Regions from separate parts of the Promicromonospora sp. NPDC050880 genome, predicted to be linked through region 3. Evidence: riboswitches for the same ligand, from Rfam matches in the RefSeq annotation. Region 3 holds a riboswitch; each other region holds the start of a gene.
The links. A riboswitch is a leader RNA that binds a small molecule or an ion and turns the genes downstream of it on or off. The one in region 3 is predicted to bind cyclic di-AMP.

Region 1 (4,353 bases), on a different contig from region 3:
CCACCCGCAGCACGCGCAGCACCCGCAGGGCACGCAGCGCGGACAGCGACTCGGTGGCCGGCAGCAGCGCGACGCCGACCACGACGAGGTCGAACACGTTCCACGGGTCACGGAAGAACCGCCGTCCCGTGGCGACCAGCCGCAGCGCCAGCTCGACCACGAAGAACGCGAGCATGGCGTGGTCGATCCCGCGCAGCACCTCGAACGCCGCGCCGGTCACCATCGTCTCGGCGCCGAGCACCAGGGCGTTGGCCAGGATCACGCCGAGCACCAGCCGGGTGAACCACCGCTGCTCGAGGAACGCCCTAAGCGCGTCCCGCCAGGTCCGCCGCCCGGCCGGCGCGCCGATCTCCCGGTTCATCCGTCGTCATCTCCTCGTGTGCCCGGAGCCCCCTGCCCCGGCCTTGCCCGCCGCGTGCCCGGCCGAACTATAGCCGCTGACGTATCACGATCTGATGCGCGTAATGTCCCGATATAGACCCGATTCGGCGGGTCCGGTGGCAAGTCGGCGGGATCAGTGCTGAGGTAGTCGCACGTAAGCCATACCACTCTGGAGGAAAACGCCATGGGCTTCTGGGCCTTTCTCATCCTCGGCCTGATCGCGGGCGTCATCGCCCGAATCATCCTCCCGGGCAAGCAGCCGGGCGGTTTCTGGGTCACGCTGCTGCTCGGCGTGCTCGGCGCCATGCTGGGCGGCTGGCTCGGTGGGCTCATCTTCAACATCAGCTTCGACGCGTTCTGGTCGTGGCAGAGCTGGCTGTTCTCGGTGATCGGCGCGATCATCGTGATCCTGATCGTCCAGGCGATCTTCGGTCGGCGTCAGAACGCTTGATCGCGGGACTCCGCACCGCGACGCACCGCGGCCGCGCCGGCACCGTCGTCCTCGTGGCGACGCTGATCGGCGCGGCCGCCGTCGCATGCACGTCCGGTGGCCCCGGGCCGTCGTCCACCCGGGGCCCTGTGCCCGACGACGTGGTCGGGCACCTCCGCGTCGCGGTGGCGCAGGGACGTGAGCAGTACGCGACCCGGGAGATCCGGCTCGAGGTCACCAACGACTCCGACGAGACCCTGACGCTGCTGTCCGGGGCGTTGCGTGCCGACGGCTTCGGGCCGTCCCACCCCACGAAGGAGGGGCGCACGCTGGTGCTGCGTCCCGGGACGACGCGCGCCGTCTACGTCGGGCTGGGCGAGGCACGCTGCACGGAGCCGGCGGGCACGCCCGCCCCGGCCGGCTCACCGCGACCGGAGCCGTCCCCCACGGTGAGCGGGGCGCCGTCCGCCACGATCACGCTCGCCCTCGGCGAGGGGGACGACGCGGGACCGCCCACGGAGGTCGTCGTCGACGACGTGGGCGACCCCGTGGGCCACCTGGCGCGCAACCACGAGGCGGACTGCGCGGTGGCCGCCGTGGCGGCGGGCGTGCGCCTCGCCGTCGACGACGAGGTGCGCGTCGAGACCCGTGACGGGGAGCTGACCGCCCTGGTCACCCTCCGGATCGAGCCGGTCGACGGCGGTCCCGCGGTCACCGTCGACCGGATCGCCGGCACCACCCTGATGAGCAACCCTGACCCGGCGGACGGCGCCTCCGGCTGGGTGGGACGTGACCTGGCGGGGCAGCGGTCCGGCGCCGTCGTGCTCGCCGTCGTCCCCGCGCGCTGCGACGTGCACGCCGTGGCCGAGGACAAGCGCGGCACGTTCCTGCCCGTGTCGGCCAGCGTCGACGGCGTCCCGCAGCGCACGGTCTACGTGCCGATGCCGGACACCGCGCGCTCCGCCTTCTACGACTTCGTCGGGGAGCACTGCGCCTGGCCCGGATGAGCCGGCCCGCCGGTGTGGCGGTGCGGGAACGCGTGAGGCGCCGCCTCCGGCACCGGGCGGGGACCCGGTACGGAGGCGGCGCCTCACGAGCGGAGCGTCAGACGACGCGGATGAAGGTCGGGCTGTTCTGCCACATCTCGGTGTAGCGGACCGGCATGCCGGCGGCCCAGGCCTCGATGATCATGCCGTCGCCCGCGTAGAGGGCCACGTGTCCGGGCGTCCAGACGATGTCGCCGGGCTCCGGGTAGGTGACCTGGTAGCCGGAGCCGAGCAGCGCGCCGGACTGGTGCGGCAGCGAGACGCCGAGCTGCGCGTACACGTACTGGATGAGGCCCGAGCAGTCGAAGCCCGCGGACGGCGAGGCGCCGCCCAGGACGTACGTGATGCCCAGGTAGTTGAAGGCGATGTTGACGGCCTGCGTGCCGACCGGGATCGGGTCCGGTGCGTCGACGGAGACGACGGCGGGGCCCTCGCCCTTCTCGCCGTCGGCACCCGTGGCACCCAGGGCTTCCATCTCGATCGGCATCTTCGCGTCGGCCGGGACGGTCACGGTGGGGGCTGCGGCCACGGCCTGCTTGGCCACGGCGGTGAGGGACTGCAGGTCGGTCGAGTTCAGCTTGGCCGTCTTGACGTCCGTCTTCAGGTCCATCGCGGGCGCCGCGTGCGCGGTGGTGGCGATGGTCGAGATGAGGACGCCGCCGGCGGCGGCGGCGATGGCGCCACGGCGGGCAACGGTGCCGGCGTTCTCGGTGGCGGTACGAGCGAGGATGGTCAGCGGTGTCTGAGCGGGCCGGCTGTCACGATGCCGGCCGCGGGTGGAGTTCGTCACCTAAGGTCTCCTGTACCGCCTGCGAGGTCAGCTGTCGGATTCGGGTGAGGAGTGCACACCCGGCCGCACGGCTACTGGGGGGTTTCCGTCCGGCTTCACCCCGAGGGCGACGATGGTGCTGTCGCCCGGAAGTGGGTCCCCCGCTCCTGTCTCGACGTCTGGTCATGAGCCGGTGACAGGATTCGGCGCCCGGCTCACGGCCCCACCGATGCGGTGGAGCAGAAGTCAAAGTACACACGTTCACCGAAAAAGTCACGATCGGGTTACGCATTACGGTCTGACCCAACGAAGGCGCAGATTTACGCCGTTTCGGTCTTCCTGCGTTATGACCGACATCACATAGATCCGCTACGGTTCGGCGGCATGGGCGACAGCGAGCATCGGATCTCCGCCTGGTGGGCCGTTCCCCTCAGCGCACTCGCCTGGTGGGCCGGAGGTTTCCTGCCGTGGATCGTGCAGGTCTCCTACCAGGTCACAGGCCTGGCCGAGGGTGTGGCGCCGGGGCCGGCCGGCTTTCTACCGCTTCCGTTCGAGGGTGACGACGGCGTGGTCGGCCTGGTCGTCATGGCCCTGATGGGCGGGCTCCTCGCGGGCGTCACCGCCCGCGTCCCGGCGTCCGCCGGCGCGGGTGCGTGCGCCGCGATCGCCGGCACCCTGCTCGCCATGGGGGCCGCGGGCAGCGCCTCCTGGTGGCTCGTCACCCGCGAGGGCCTGCCCGACGACGCCGCACCGCTCGGGATGCTCGTCGTCACCGGCGTGGCCGGTGTCGTGGGCCTCGGTGCGGGGCTGCTGGCAGGGCTCGGTCCCGGCCCTCTGCGCGGCCTCGCCCTGGCGCTGCCGGTGGTGCTCCTCGACGCCTGGGTGTGGGGCTTCGTCCCGGGCCATCCGGTGTCGCCGGTGGGCACGTGGTGGATCCTGGCCGTGGCGCTGGGAGTCGCGTTCGGCCTCGCCGTGGACAGCCGTCCCATCGAGCTGCTGGGGTGGCTGCCGACCGCCGGTGCCGTCTGGGTGCTGCAGGCGGCCGGGCCGGCCCTCCTGGCCGTGCAGGAGAACATCTGGCCGGGCTCGCCGCTGACCGAGGACCCGCTGCTGGCCGTGCGCATCGTCTGGCGTGAGATCGCACCGGCGGCGATCGACTCCGAGGGGCACCAGCTCGGCGCCTGGGTGGTCGCCCTGCTGCTGGGGGCGGCTGTCGCGGCACTGAGGCTGTCCCGGGAGGCGTCGGACGAGGCCGAGCTCACGGAGGCCTGGGCCTGACGTCGGCGCCGCGGCGGTCCCGGCCGCTACTGATTGCGATTGGGTAAATTTCACCCGCAGTGCCCGAACTGCCCTGTTCTATCCCGGTCTGCTGGCCCTAGGTTTGCCCCAGTTCGGGGGCAAACCAGTCCCTGTGCGAACAATGGGGGCATACATGAACAGGAAGTCACTCGTCGGCGCCGCCACCTCCGCGGCACTGGCCGTGGCGGCGCTGGTCGCCGTGGCGCCGGGTGCGCAGGCCGCCACCAACGACCCGTTCCGGGACAAGCAGTGGGGCCTGGACCAGATCAACGCGGAGGCCGCCTGGCCCGTCTCCACCGGCAAGGGCGCGGTGGTGGCGGTGGTCGACACCGGGGTCGACCTCAGGCAGCCCGACCTTGCCGGGCAGCTCCTGCCGGGCGCCACCTTCACCGGCTGCGCCGACGTCCGCCCCTGCGGGAACGGGGACT
Region 2 (4,353 bases), on a different contig from region 3:
CGAGGGCGCCGTCCGGCCCGGCCGGGCGCACCACCGGGGCCATCGCGCCGGTCGAGGTCTCGTTGTGCGGCGTCGCGTAGGTGTCGACGTCGTCCGCCGGGGCGAGGTAGGCCACTGCACCGGGCTCGGCGGAGATGACCTGGGACGGCTCCAGGAAGGGCGCGCGCGACGTGGCCCTGGCGAACTTGCCGCCGAACTCGCCGAACTCGGCGTGCTGCGCCTTGCGCTCGACGAGGCACAGCGTGGCGATGTCCCAGAAGGCGGTGGCGCCGCCGTTGCCGAGCGCGACCTCGTACCCGTCGGGCGCGCCGAGCAGCTCCGTGACACCCTCACGGATACGGCGCACCAGGTCCTTCACGGGCGGACGCCGGTGTGAGGTACCGAGCACGTGCGCGTTCGCCACGAGATGATCGACCTGGCCGGGACGTACCTTGGACGGGCCGGAGCCGAATCGGCCGTCGGCGGGCAGCAGCTGTGTCGGGATTGTCAGTGGCACAGAACTAGACTAGAACCTGGGCCGACGCCCGGGCCGTACGTGTCCAGGGCGACTGGGCGGCTGGGCGCACGACGGGAGCAGACGTGACGGATCTGATCGACACCACCGAGATGTATCTCAAGACCATCTACGAGCTCGACGAGGAAGGCATCACGCCTCTGCGCGCGCGCATCGCGGAGCGTCTGGGGCACTCCGGGCCCACGGTGTCGCAGACGGTCGCGCGCATGGAGCGTGACGGCCTCGTGATCGTGACCGGCGACCGGCACCTCGAGCTGACCGAGCTGGGCCACGACAAGGCGATGCGCGTGATGCGCAAGCACCGCCTCGCGGAGCGCCTGCTGACCGACGTCATCAAGCTCGACTGGGAGCACGTGCACGTCGAGGCCTGCCGCTGGGAGCACGTCATGAGCGACCTCGTCGAGAAGCGCCTGGTGGGCCTGCTCGACCACCCGCACCACGACCCGTACGGCAACCCGATCCCGGGGCTGTCCGAGCTGGGCGAGGCCTACACCGACGTCCCGTTCCTGAGCGGTGTGATCTCGCTGCCGTCGGCGTTCGAGGCGGCGGCGAAGAAGGGCGTCAAGGGCGAGCCGCTCGCGGCGTCGCTCACCCGGATCGCCGAGCCGCTGCAGACCGACGTCGACCTGCTCGCACGCCTGGCGGACGCCGGCCTGGTCCCCGGGTCACGCATCACGGCCGAGCACAGCGACGGCACCTACACCGTGACCGTCGACGGCGCCGACACCGCGCTCGAGCTCGGCGAGGACCTGGCGCGCCACCTCTTCGTGGCCACTGCCTGACGACCGGCGGACGGCCGGTCCGAACCGTCCACTTTGTCGGAAAGGTGCCACCGCAGATCCGACACGTCATGGCATTCGTTGCCGGAACGTGACATCAGGTGTGAGGTCCGGTACGTTCGGAACGCTCACACGGAGCTTCATCCGCGAGAGTCCTCGGACGGACGCCGAACTCTGTCACCGGCCGGGGCCCCAAGACGACCGCATGACAGAGGCGGGGGACCCACCATCGGGCGCCAGGGTGCGTCCTCGGGGTGAAGCCGGGCAGTCCGCAGGGAGTGCACGGCCGGGTGATTTCTCCCACCCGAACCCGACAGCTGACCTCGAAGGCGTACAAGGAGAGGTACTACGTGACTGCACGTACGACCCGCGCACGCCATCGGGCTGCGCGACGCCCCGTGACTCCGCTCACCGAGCTCGCCCAGAACGCCGCCGTCGGTCGCCGTACCGCGGTCGCCGCCGCCGGTGGCGCACTCCTCGTCTCGACCTTCGGTGGCGCGATGGCCGCCCAGGCCGCTCCGATGGAGACCGGCCACGCGAAGATGAACTCGGTCGACCTGAACGCGCTGACGACGCAGGCCCGGGAGGCGCTGTCCAACGCCCCCGTGGTGACCGTCGCGCCGGACGCCGAGCTGACCGTCGAGAAGTCCGCGGTCTCCGTGATCTCGGCGGCCGACAACGAGGAGTACCAGGCGGAGCTCGCCGAGCAGGAGGCGGCCGAGGCCGCCGAGGCAGCCGCCGCCGAGGCCGCGGAGGCAGCAGCAGAGGCGGCGGAGACCGCCACCGCGTCGGTCGACGTCCCGGCGTCGGCCATCGGCAACTCCGTGATCTCCATCGCCAGCCGCTACATCGGCGTCCCGTACGTCTCCGGTGGCGCCAGCCCGAGCGGCTTCGACTGCTCCGGCTTCACCCAGTACGTCTACGGCCAGCTCGGCATCTCGCTGCCGCACTCGTCGTCCTCGCAGCCGGGCTACGGCACCATCGTGCCGGCCTCCGAGGCGCAGCCGGGCGACCTGATGTGGACCCCGGGCCACGTCTCCATCTACGCCGGCGGCAACACCATGATCGACGCCTCCAAGCCGGGCACCGTGGTCGACTTCCGCCCGATCTGGCAGTCGAACCCGACGTTCGTCCGCATGGGCTGACCCCCGCGGGTCGTACAGAGCGCCCGTCCGCCGCCCCGTGCCGGGGTGTGCGGGCGGGCGCTCTGGTATGAGGTTCCTGGTACCGCGTCCCATGAGGGCGTCGCCGCCGGTAGCGTTGGGAGTGCAAGGGTGCACTGCCGAGGAAAGGGCTGGGCGATGACACGATCCGAGGTCGTACTGGTCGGGGTGGACGGATCGGCCGCGAGCCTGCACGCGTTGGACTGGGCCACCGCTTACGCGCACCGCGTGGGCTGGTCGCTGCACATCGTGTGCAGCTACTCGCTGCCGTCGTTCACGGCGGCGTCGCTCGACGGGGGCTACGCGGCCCTCGACGACACCACCATCCAGGAGGGCGCGAAGTCCGTCCTTGCCGAGGCGGAGGCCCGCGTCGCCGACGCCGGGGTCCGCGCCACCACGGAGGTGGCCACGGGCGACGCGGCCGGCGTGCTCGTCGAGCTGTCGGCGGACTACGGCCTCGCCGTCGTCGGCACCCGCGGCCGGGGCGGTTTCACGGAGCGGCTGCTGGGTACGGTGTCGTCGGCCCTGCCGGCCCACGCGCAGTGTCCTGTCGTCGTGGTCCCGCTGCGAGCCGAGGCGAACCGGGGTGTCCCCTGGAACACGGCCGACGCCGGAACGCCGGCGTCGGGCACGGAGCCGACGGGCGTCGCACCCGGGGCGGCCGAGATCCGGGAGGTGCGCCGCATCGTCGTCGGCGTCGACGGGTCGCCGCAGGCCGAGCGGGCGCTGCAGCACGCGATCGTGCAGGCCAACGCGTGGGGCGCCGAGCTGACCGCCGTGACCGGGGTGCCCGTCGGCAACACCGGGTTCCTGGCGTGGCTGCCCTCGTCCATCGACCGCGAGCAGGTGCTGGCGGACGTCGGCGCCGGGATGGACGTGCTGGTCGACCGGTACGAGGCGGAGAACCCTGGGCTGCGGATCCGGCGGATCGTGCTCGACGGCACGGGGGCCGAGCTGCTCACGGAGTTCTCGACGGCGTCGGACCTCGTGGTGGTGGGTTCACGCGGGCGCGGTGGGTTCCGCGGGCTGCTGCTGGGCTCGACCAGCCAGGCCGTGCTGCACCACTCGGCGTGCCCGGTCCTGGTGATCAACAAGCACTGCCAGGACTGACCTCTCCGACGCCCTGCACAGGTCAGGCGCCCAGGTCGCTCCGGTGACCTGGGCGCCTGACGCGTGGGCGGGTCAGGGCCGGGCAGCCTCCGCGGCGGCCAGGAGGACGCACGTCGCCACGCCGTCCATCGCCGCGCGGACCTCGTCCAGCGGCGGCATCGAGGGCGCGAGGCGCACGTTCTTGTTCTCCGGGTCCTTCCCGTACGGGTGCGTGGCGCCGGCCGGCGTGAGCGCGATGCCCGCCTCCTTGGCGAGCTGCACCACGCGCGACGCCGTGCCCGGCGCGACGTCGAGCGACACGAAGTAGCCACCCTTCGGCTCCGTCCACGACGCGATGCCGTACCCGCCCAGGCGCTCGGCGAGGATCTGCACCACCGCCTCGAACTTGGGCGCCAGGATCTCGCGGTGCTTGCGCATGTGCGCGCGGACGCCGTCGGCCGAGCCGAAGAACATGGCGTGCCGCAGGTGGTTGACCTTGTCCGGGCCGATCGACGCGACCGACAGGTGCTTCTTGTACCAGGCGATGTTGGCCGGCGAGCTGCCGAGGAACGCGACGCCCGAACCCGCGAACGTGATCTTGGACGTGGACGCGAACAGGAGCACGCGGTCCGGGTGGCCGGCCTCCGCGGCCAGCGCGAGGGCGTTCGGACTGGTCACCTCGTCGTCGGTCAGGTGGTGGACGGCGTAGGCGTTGTCCCACATGATCCGGAAGTCCGGTGCGGCGGCCGGCATCGAGACGAGCGCGCGGGCGACGTCCTCGGTGATGACGGCGCCGTCCGGGTTGGAG
Region 3 (4,353 bases):
GGGCAGCGCGACGCCGAGCACCGCGAGCCAGGCCGGCACGAGCAGGGATCCGATGACCACCAGGCCGACGAGCGCGACGACGCACGCGACGACCTGGACCGTGCCGTAGGGACCGGTGACGGCGCCGGTCACGGGGTCGACGTCCTGGGTCGTGTCCTGGCCGAGGGCCCACCAGGTGGTGACCGAGAGTACGACGAGCGTGAACGTGGCAAGAGCGATGAAGGAGGGGTTCCGCGTCGTCATGGCTCCATTGTGCAGTGGCCCGGCCCCGGGCGTGCCCGCCGGCTCGTCATGCCGTCCGCACCCAGGGCGGCGGACCGGTGGTCGCACCCGCGCACGCGTCGGACGGGGAACCCGCCCTGCTCAGCCCTCGCTCGTGACCGAACGCCGTGCCTCGTCCCGGAACTTCGCGGGGGACGCCCCGACCACGCGGCGGAACGCGGTGCTGAACGCGCTCTCGGACTGGTAGCCCGTGGCCCGCGCGAGCTCCGAGATCGACAGCGTGTCCCGGGCAAGGGCGTCGCGCGCGAGGCTCATGCGCCACTGGATCAGGTACTCCAGGGGCGGCACCCCGACGTGGCTCTTGAACGACTGGGCGAACGCGGAACGCGACATGTGGCTCAGCTCGGCGAGCTCCTGGAGGCTCCAGGAGTGGGCCACGTCCGCGTGCACCGCGCGCAGGGCGGTGCCGATGCCGTCGTCGTTGAGCGCACCCAGCCAGCCGGTGGGCCGGTCGGTCTGGCCGGCGTGCGCGCGCAGCATGTGCACGAGCAGGATCTGCGCGAGGTGGTTCTGCACCAGCGGCCCGCCGGCGGCAGCGGAACCGACCTCGGTGGCCAGGTGGTCGATGAGCTGACCGAGCCGTGCGCCGTGCGGATCGGCGGCGCGGACGATCACGAGCGGCGGCAGCAGGTCGGTCAGGAGCGCCGCGTTCTGCTCGTCGAACCCGATGTGCCCCACGCAGAGGTAGACGTCCTGGTCGGACTCCGGGCCGATCCGCACGAACCCGTCCACGGCCTCCGCCCACACCTCCTGCGCGGGGCGCGGACGGGCTCCGGGCGTGCTGGCCAGGACGTAGGGCGGCGGGTTGCCCAGCATGAAGGTGTCGCCCTCGCGCAGGAGCACGGGTTCGTGCCCGTCCAGGGTCAGCCAGCACGTGCCACGGACCAGGCCGCCGATCCGCACGTGCAGGAAGGTCTCGAAGCGCAGCGCCCACTCGCCCACGGCCCGGAGGCTCGGGCCGACCACCGTGCGAGGCCGCAGCAGACCGATCGCATCGGCCACCGGGTCCTGAAAGCCCAGCATCGACGACACCTCCTGGACGATACGTCAAGAATTCGCGGGCAGGCGCCATGGATCGTACAGGATGGTCACGGCCCGGGCGTGGGCCCCGTGGAACCTGGACGGATAAACCTTTCGTGCCGGTCGACCGCCCGATGGCACCATCGAACCGTGATCGATCCCGGACTGAGCGGAAAGACCGTCCTGGTGACCGGCGGCGGCATGAACATCGGCGCAGCCGTCTCCCGCGCCTTCGCCGCACAGGGTGCGCGCGTGGCCGTGCACCACGTGGGCGGCTCGGCGTCAGGATCCCGCGAGCACGCGCGCGCCGCCACCGACGAGGTCCACGCCTTCGTGGCGTCCCTGCCCGGCGCCGTCGCCGTCGAGGCCGACTTCCTCGTGCCGGGCGCCGCCGCGCGGCTCATGGACCAGGTCACCGCACGGCTCGGTCCGGTCGACGTGCTCGTGAACAACGCCGCGCACGCCGAGGAGTCCGACTCGTTCGACACCGTCGGCGAGGCCGGGTTCGAACGCACCTACCGCGTCAACGCCGTGGTGCCCGCGATGCTCGTCGCCGAGCTCGCGCGCCGGCTGCCCGACGACGCCGCACCGGGCGGCGTCTCCGTCGTCAACATCTCGACCGACGCCGCCCGCGGCTTTCCCGGGCAGGTCTCCTACGGCACCTCGAAGGCGGCACTCGAGTCGCTGACGCGCGGCGCCGCCGTCGACCTCGGCCCGAGGATCCGGGTCAACGCCGTGGCGCCGGGGCCGGTGCAGACCGGATGGATGAGTGACGAGCTCGTGGACGCCGTCGTGCCGGCGATCCCCCTGGGCCGGGTCGGCGACCCGGCCGACATCGCCGATGCGGTGGTCTTCCTGGCCTCGCACCAGGCCAGGTGGATCACCGGCCAGGTGGTGCAGGTCGCGGGCGGGCACTTCCTCTAGCTCGCCGGGCGACGCGCGGCCGTTACTCTTTCGTGACATCCCGGTGCAGACGGGGTACATTCGTGGCGGCCCGCCGTGCGGCGGGACGTCCTGGCGGGCGCCGAGCCCTGTCACCGCCCGGAGTCACCGACGAACCACAGGACAGGGACGGGGGACCCACTTCCGGGCACTGCGGTGTCCTCGGGGTGAAGTCGGCGGACGTCGTCCGTCGGCCGGGTCAGTCTCCGACCCGAACCCGACAGCTAACCTCGCAGGCGCCGGGAGATACGTTCCATGCCATCGAAGACCCTCGGGCACCTGCCAGCGCCTCCACACCTTTCCCCACGTCGGGGAGCACGATGAGGCACGGGCAGGAGCGATCCCTGCCGCAGTCCTTCGCGCCGCGTCCGGCACCTGCCCGGCGAACGCGCGGGCGCCACAGCAAGGGGCGGCACGCCGCGCCGGCACGGCGGCCGCGGACCTCGATGCTGGGCCGGCTGCCCCTCACTCTCGGCGTCGGCCTCGCCCTCGCCTCGACGACGTCGTTCACCGCCGCCTCCTTCGGCGCGCCGGGAACCGGTGAGCCCCTCCTCTCTGCGCCCGACGGCGCGGCCGCGCTCACGGGCGCGGGCCCGGCGTCGGCGGCCCTGGCCGATCGGAGCAGCGGAGCCTCGCGGAGCCAGGAGCGCACGTCGCTCGAGCGGTCCGCCGGCGTCACGGTCCCTGGCGACGCGGTGCTGCCCGTCGAGAAGTCGGCTCCCGTGCAGGTCGAAGCACCTCCGGTGCTGCCCGGCTGCGACGGCGTGGCCACGGGCGAGGGTCTCAACGGCCAGCTTCCCGTCAGCGAGCTGTGCGACCTCTGGGACGGCTACCCGCCGATCCGCGCCGACGCGGCGGTGGCCCTGGCGCGTCTCAACCAGGCCTACACCGAGCAGTTCGGCGAGTCGCTCTGCCTCACGGACGGCTACCGCAGCTACGCGCAGCAGGTCGCGGCCAAGGCGGCGAAGCCCACCCTGACGGCGACCCCTGGCACCTCGAACCACGGCTGGGGTCTGGCGGTGGACATCTGTGCCGACGGCTACGCCGGCGAGCGCTGGGACTGGCTCAAGGCGAACGCGCCCGAGTACGGGTGGGACAACCCGCTCTGGGCCCAGGCCGGCGGTGCCGGCCCCTACGAGCCGTGGCACTGGGAGTTCACGGCCGCGGTGACGGACGCCGCCCGATGAGCCGCCGGGTGCGGACGGCGGGGGTGTGATGAGCCCGACCCGTCGCCTGCGTGCGCTCCTCGCCGGACCTGGTTCGGGGTCGGCGGGAGTGCTGTCCGTGCTGTTCCTCGTGCTCGCCGTGCTGGGTGGGCCGGTCGTGTGCGGCATCCATGCCGACGAGCACCCGCAGGCGCATCACGGTTCAGCCGTCGAGGCGGCGTCCGGCCCGGCAGGCGGCCTGGTCCCGGCGGACCGCGCCGAGCCCACGTCCGACGGCGGCGAGGCGCACTGCTCGGACCACGGCCGCGCGACGGCGCAGACCGACCCCGTCGTGTCGTCGTCGTCCGGTCTGGCCGCCGTCGCCGAGCCCGCGGTGCAGGGGATCGCGCCCGTCCTGGCGTACCCGGACCACCGGACCGCGCCGGGCGTGGTGCGCCCGGCCGCGCCGAGCCTGCACGCCCTGGGGATCTGCCGGACGTAGGACGCCGGCCACGTCGACGCCGAGGCGTCGACCGCCGGCGCGCCGCCCACCGACGGGCCGCGCGTGGTTCTTCGTTCGAGCAGAAAGGCCGATCTTCTGATGGACCCCACGATCTCTGCTGCCCCGACCGCACGCGGTCGGGGCAGGCACCGGGCGGTACGCCGCCCCTTGTTCACCACCACCGCCCAGGTGGCGGCCGTGCAGGCCGTCACCCGAGGCGCCGTCGTGGCTGCGGGCTCCGGTCTGCTGATGTCCCTGGTGGCCGCCCCGGCGCAGGCGGCGCCGGCCGGCGGTGTCGCCGCGACGGTCGAGGGCGGCGTGCTCCAGGGCAGCCTCAACAGCGCCGACCTCGACGCCCTGGCCGGTCAGGCCCGGGCCGCGCTCGCCTCCGCGCCGGTGGTGACCGTGGCCACCGACGCGGAGCTGAAGGTCGAGAAGGCCGCGGTGTCGGTCGTCTCCGCC

Region 1: it holds a riboswitch for cyclic di-AMP, as region 3 does, so the genes downstream of both, ACIBBF_RS08245 (C40 family peptidase) here and ACIBBF_RS00075 (M15 family metallopeptidase) in region 3, are expected to answer to the same signal.
Region 2: it holds a riboswitch for cyclic di-AMP, as region 3 does, so the genes downstream of both, ACIBBF_RS12105 (C40 family peptidase) here and ACIBBF_RS00075 (M15 family metallopeptidase) in region 3, are expected to answer to the same signal.

Annotation. Positions count from the first base shown of each region.
Region 1 covers NZ_JBITFV010000003.1:338,546-342,898, forward strand. Annotated here, with positions in the region: gene ACIBBF_RS08230 (ion transporter) at 1-361, opposite strand, end outside; gene ACIBBF_RS08235 (GlsB/YeaQ/YmgE family stress response membrane protein) at 566-832, shown strand; gene ACIBBF_RS08240 (hypothetical protein) at 886-1,818, shown strand; gene ACIBBF_RS08245 (C40 family peptidase) at 1,916-2,647, opposite strand; cyclic di-AMP (ydaO/yuaA leader) riboswitch at 2,649-2,845, opposite strand; gene ACIBBF_RS08250 (hypothetical protein) at 3,011-3,904, shown strand; gene ACIBBF_RS08255 (S8 family serine peptidase) at 4,059-4,353, shown strand, end outside.
Region 2 covers NZ_JBITFV010000005.1:308,161-312,513, forward strand. Annotated here, with positions in the region: gene serC (phosphoserine transaminase) at 1-490, opposite strand, end outside; gene ACIBBF_RS12100 (iron dependent repressor, metal binding and dimerization domain protein) at 580-1,296, shown strand; cyclic di-AMP (ydaO/yuaA leader) riboswitch at 1,449-1,641, shown strand; gene ACIBBF_RS12105 (C40 family peptidase) at 1,692-2,438, shown strand; gene ACIBBF_RS12110 (universal stress protein) at 2,595-3,566, shown strand; gene ACIBBF_RS12115 (aminotransferase class I/II-fold pyridoxal phosphate-dependent enzyme) at 3,639-4,353, opposite strand, start outside.
Region 3 covers NZ_JBITFV010000001.1:7,003-11,355, forward strand. Annotated here, with positions in the region: gene ACIBBF_RS00060 (hypothetical protein) at 1-243, opposite strand, end outside; gene ACIBBF_RS00065 (AraC family transcriptional regulator) at 364-1,305, opposite strand; gene ACIBBF_RS00070 (SDR family NAD(P)-dependent oxidoreductase) at 1,453-2,226, shown strand; cyclic di-AMP (ydaO/yuaA leader) riboswitch at 2,344-2,497, shown strand; gene ACIBBF_RS00075 (M15 family metallopeptidase) at 2,565-3,431, shown strand; gene ACIBBF_RS00080 (hypothetical protein) at 3,460-3,891, shown strand; gene ACIBBF_RS00085 (C40 family peptidase) at 4,060-4,353, shown strand, end outside.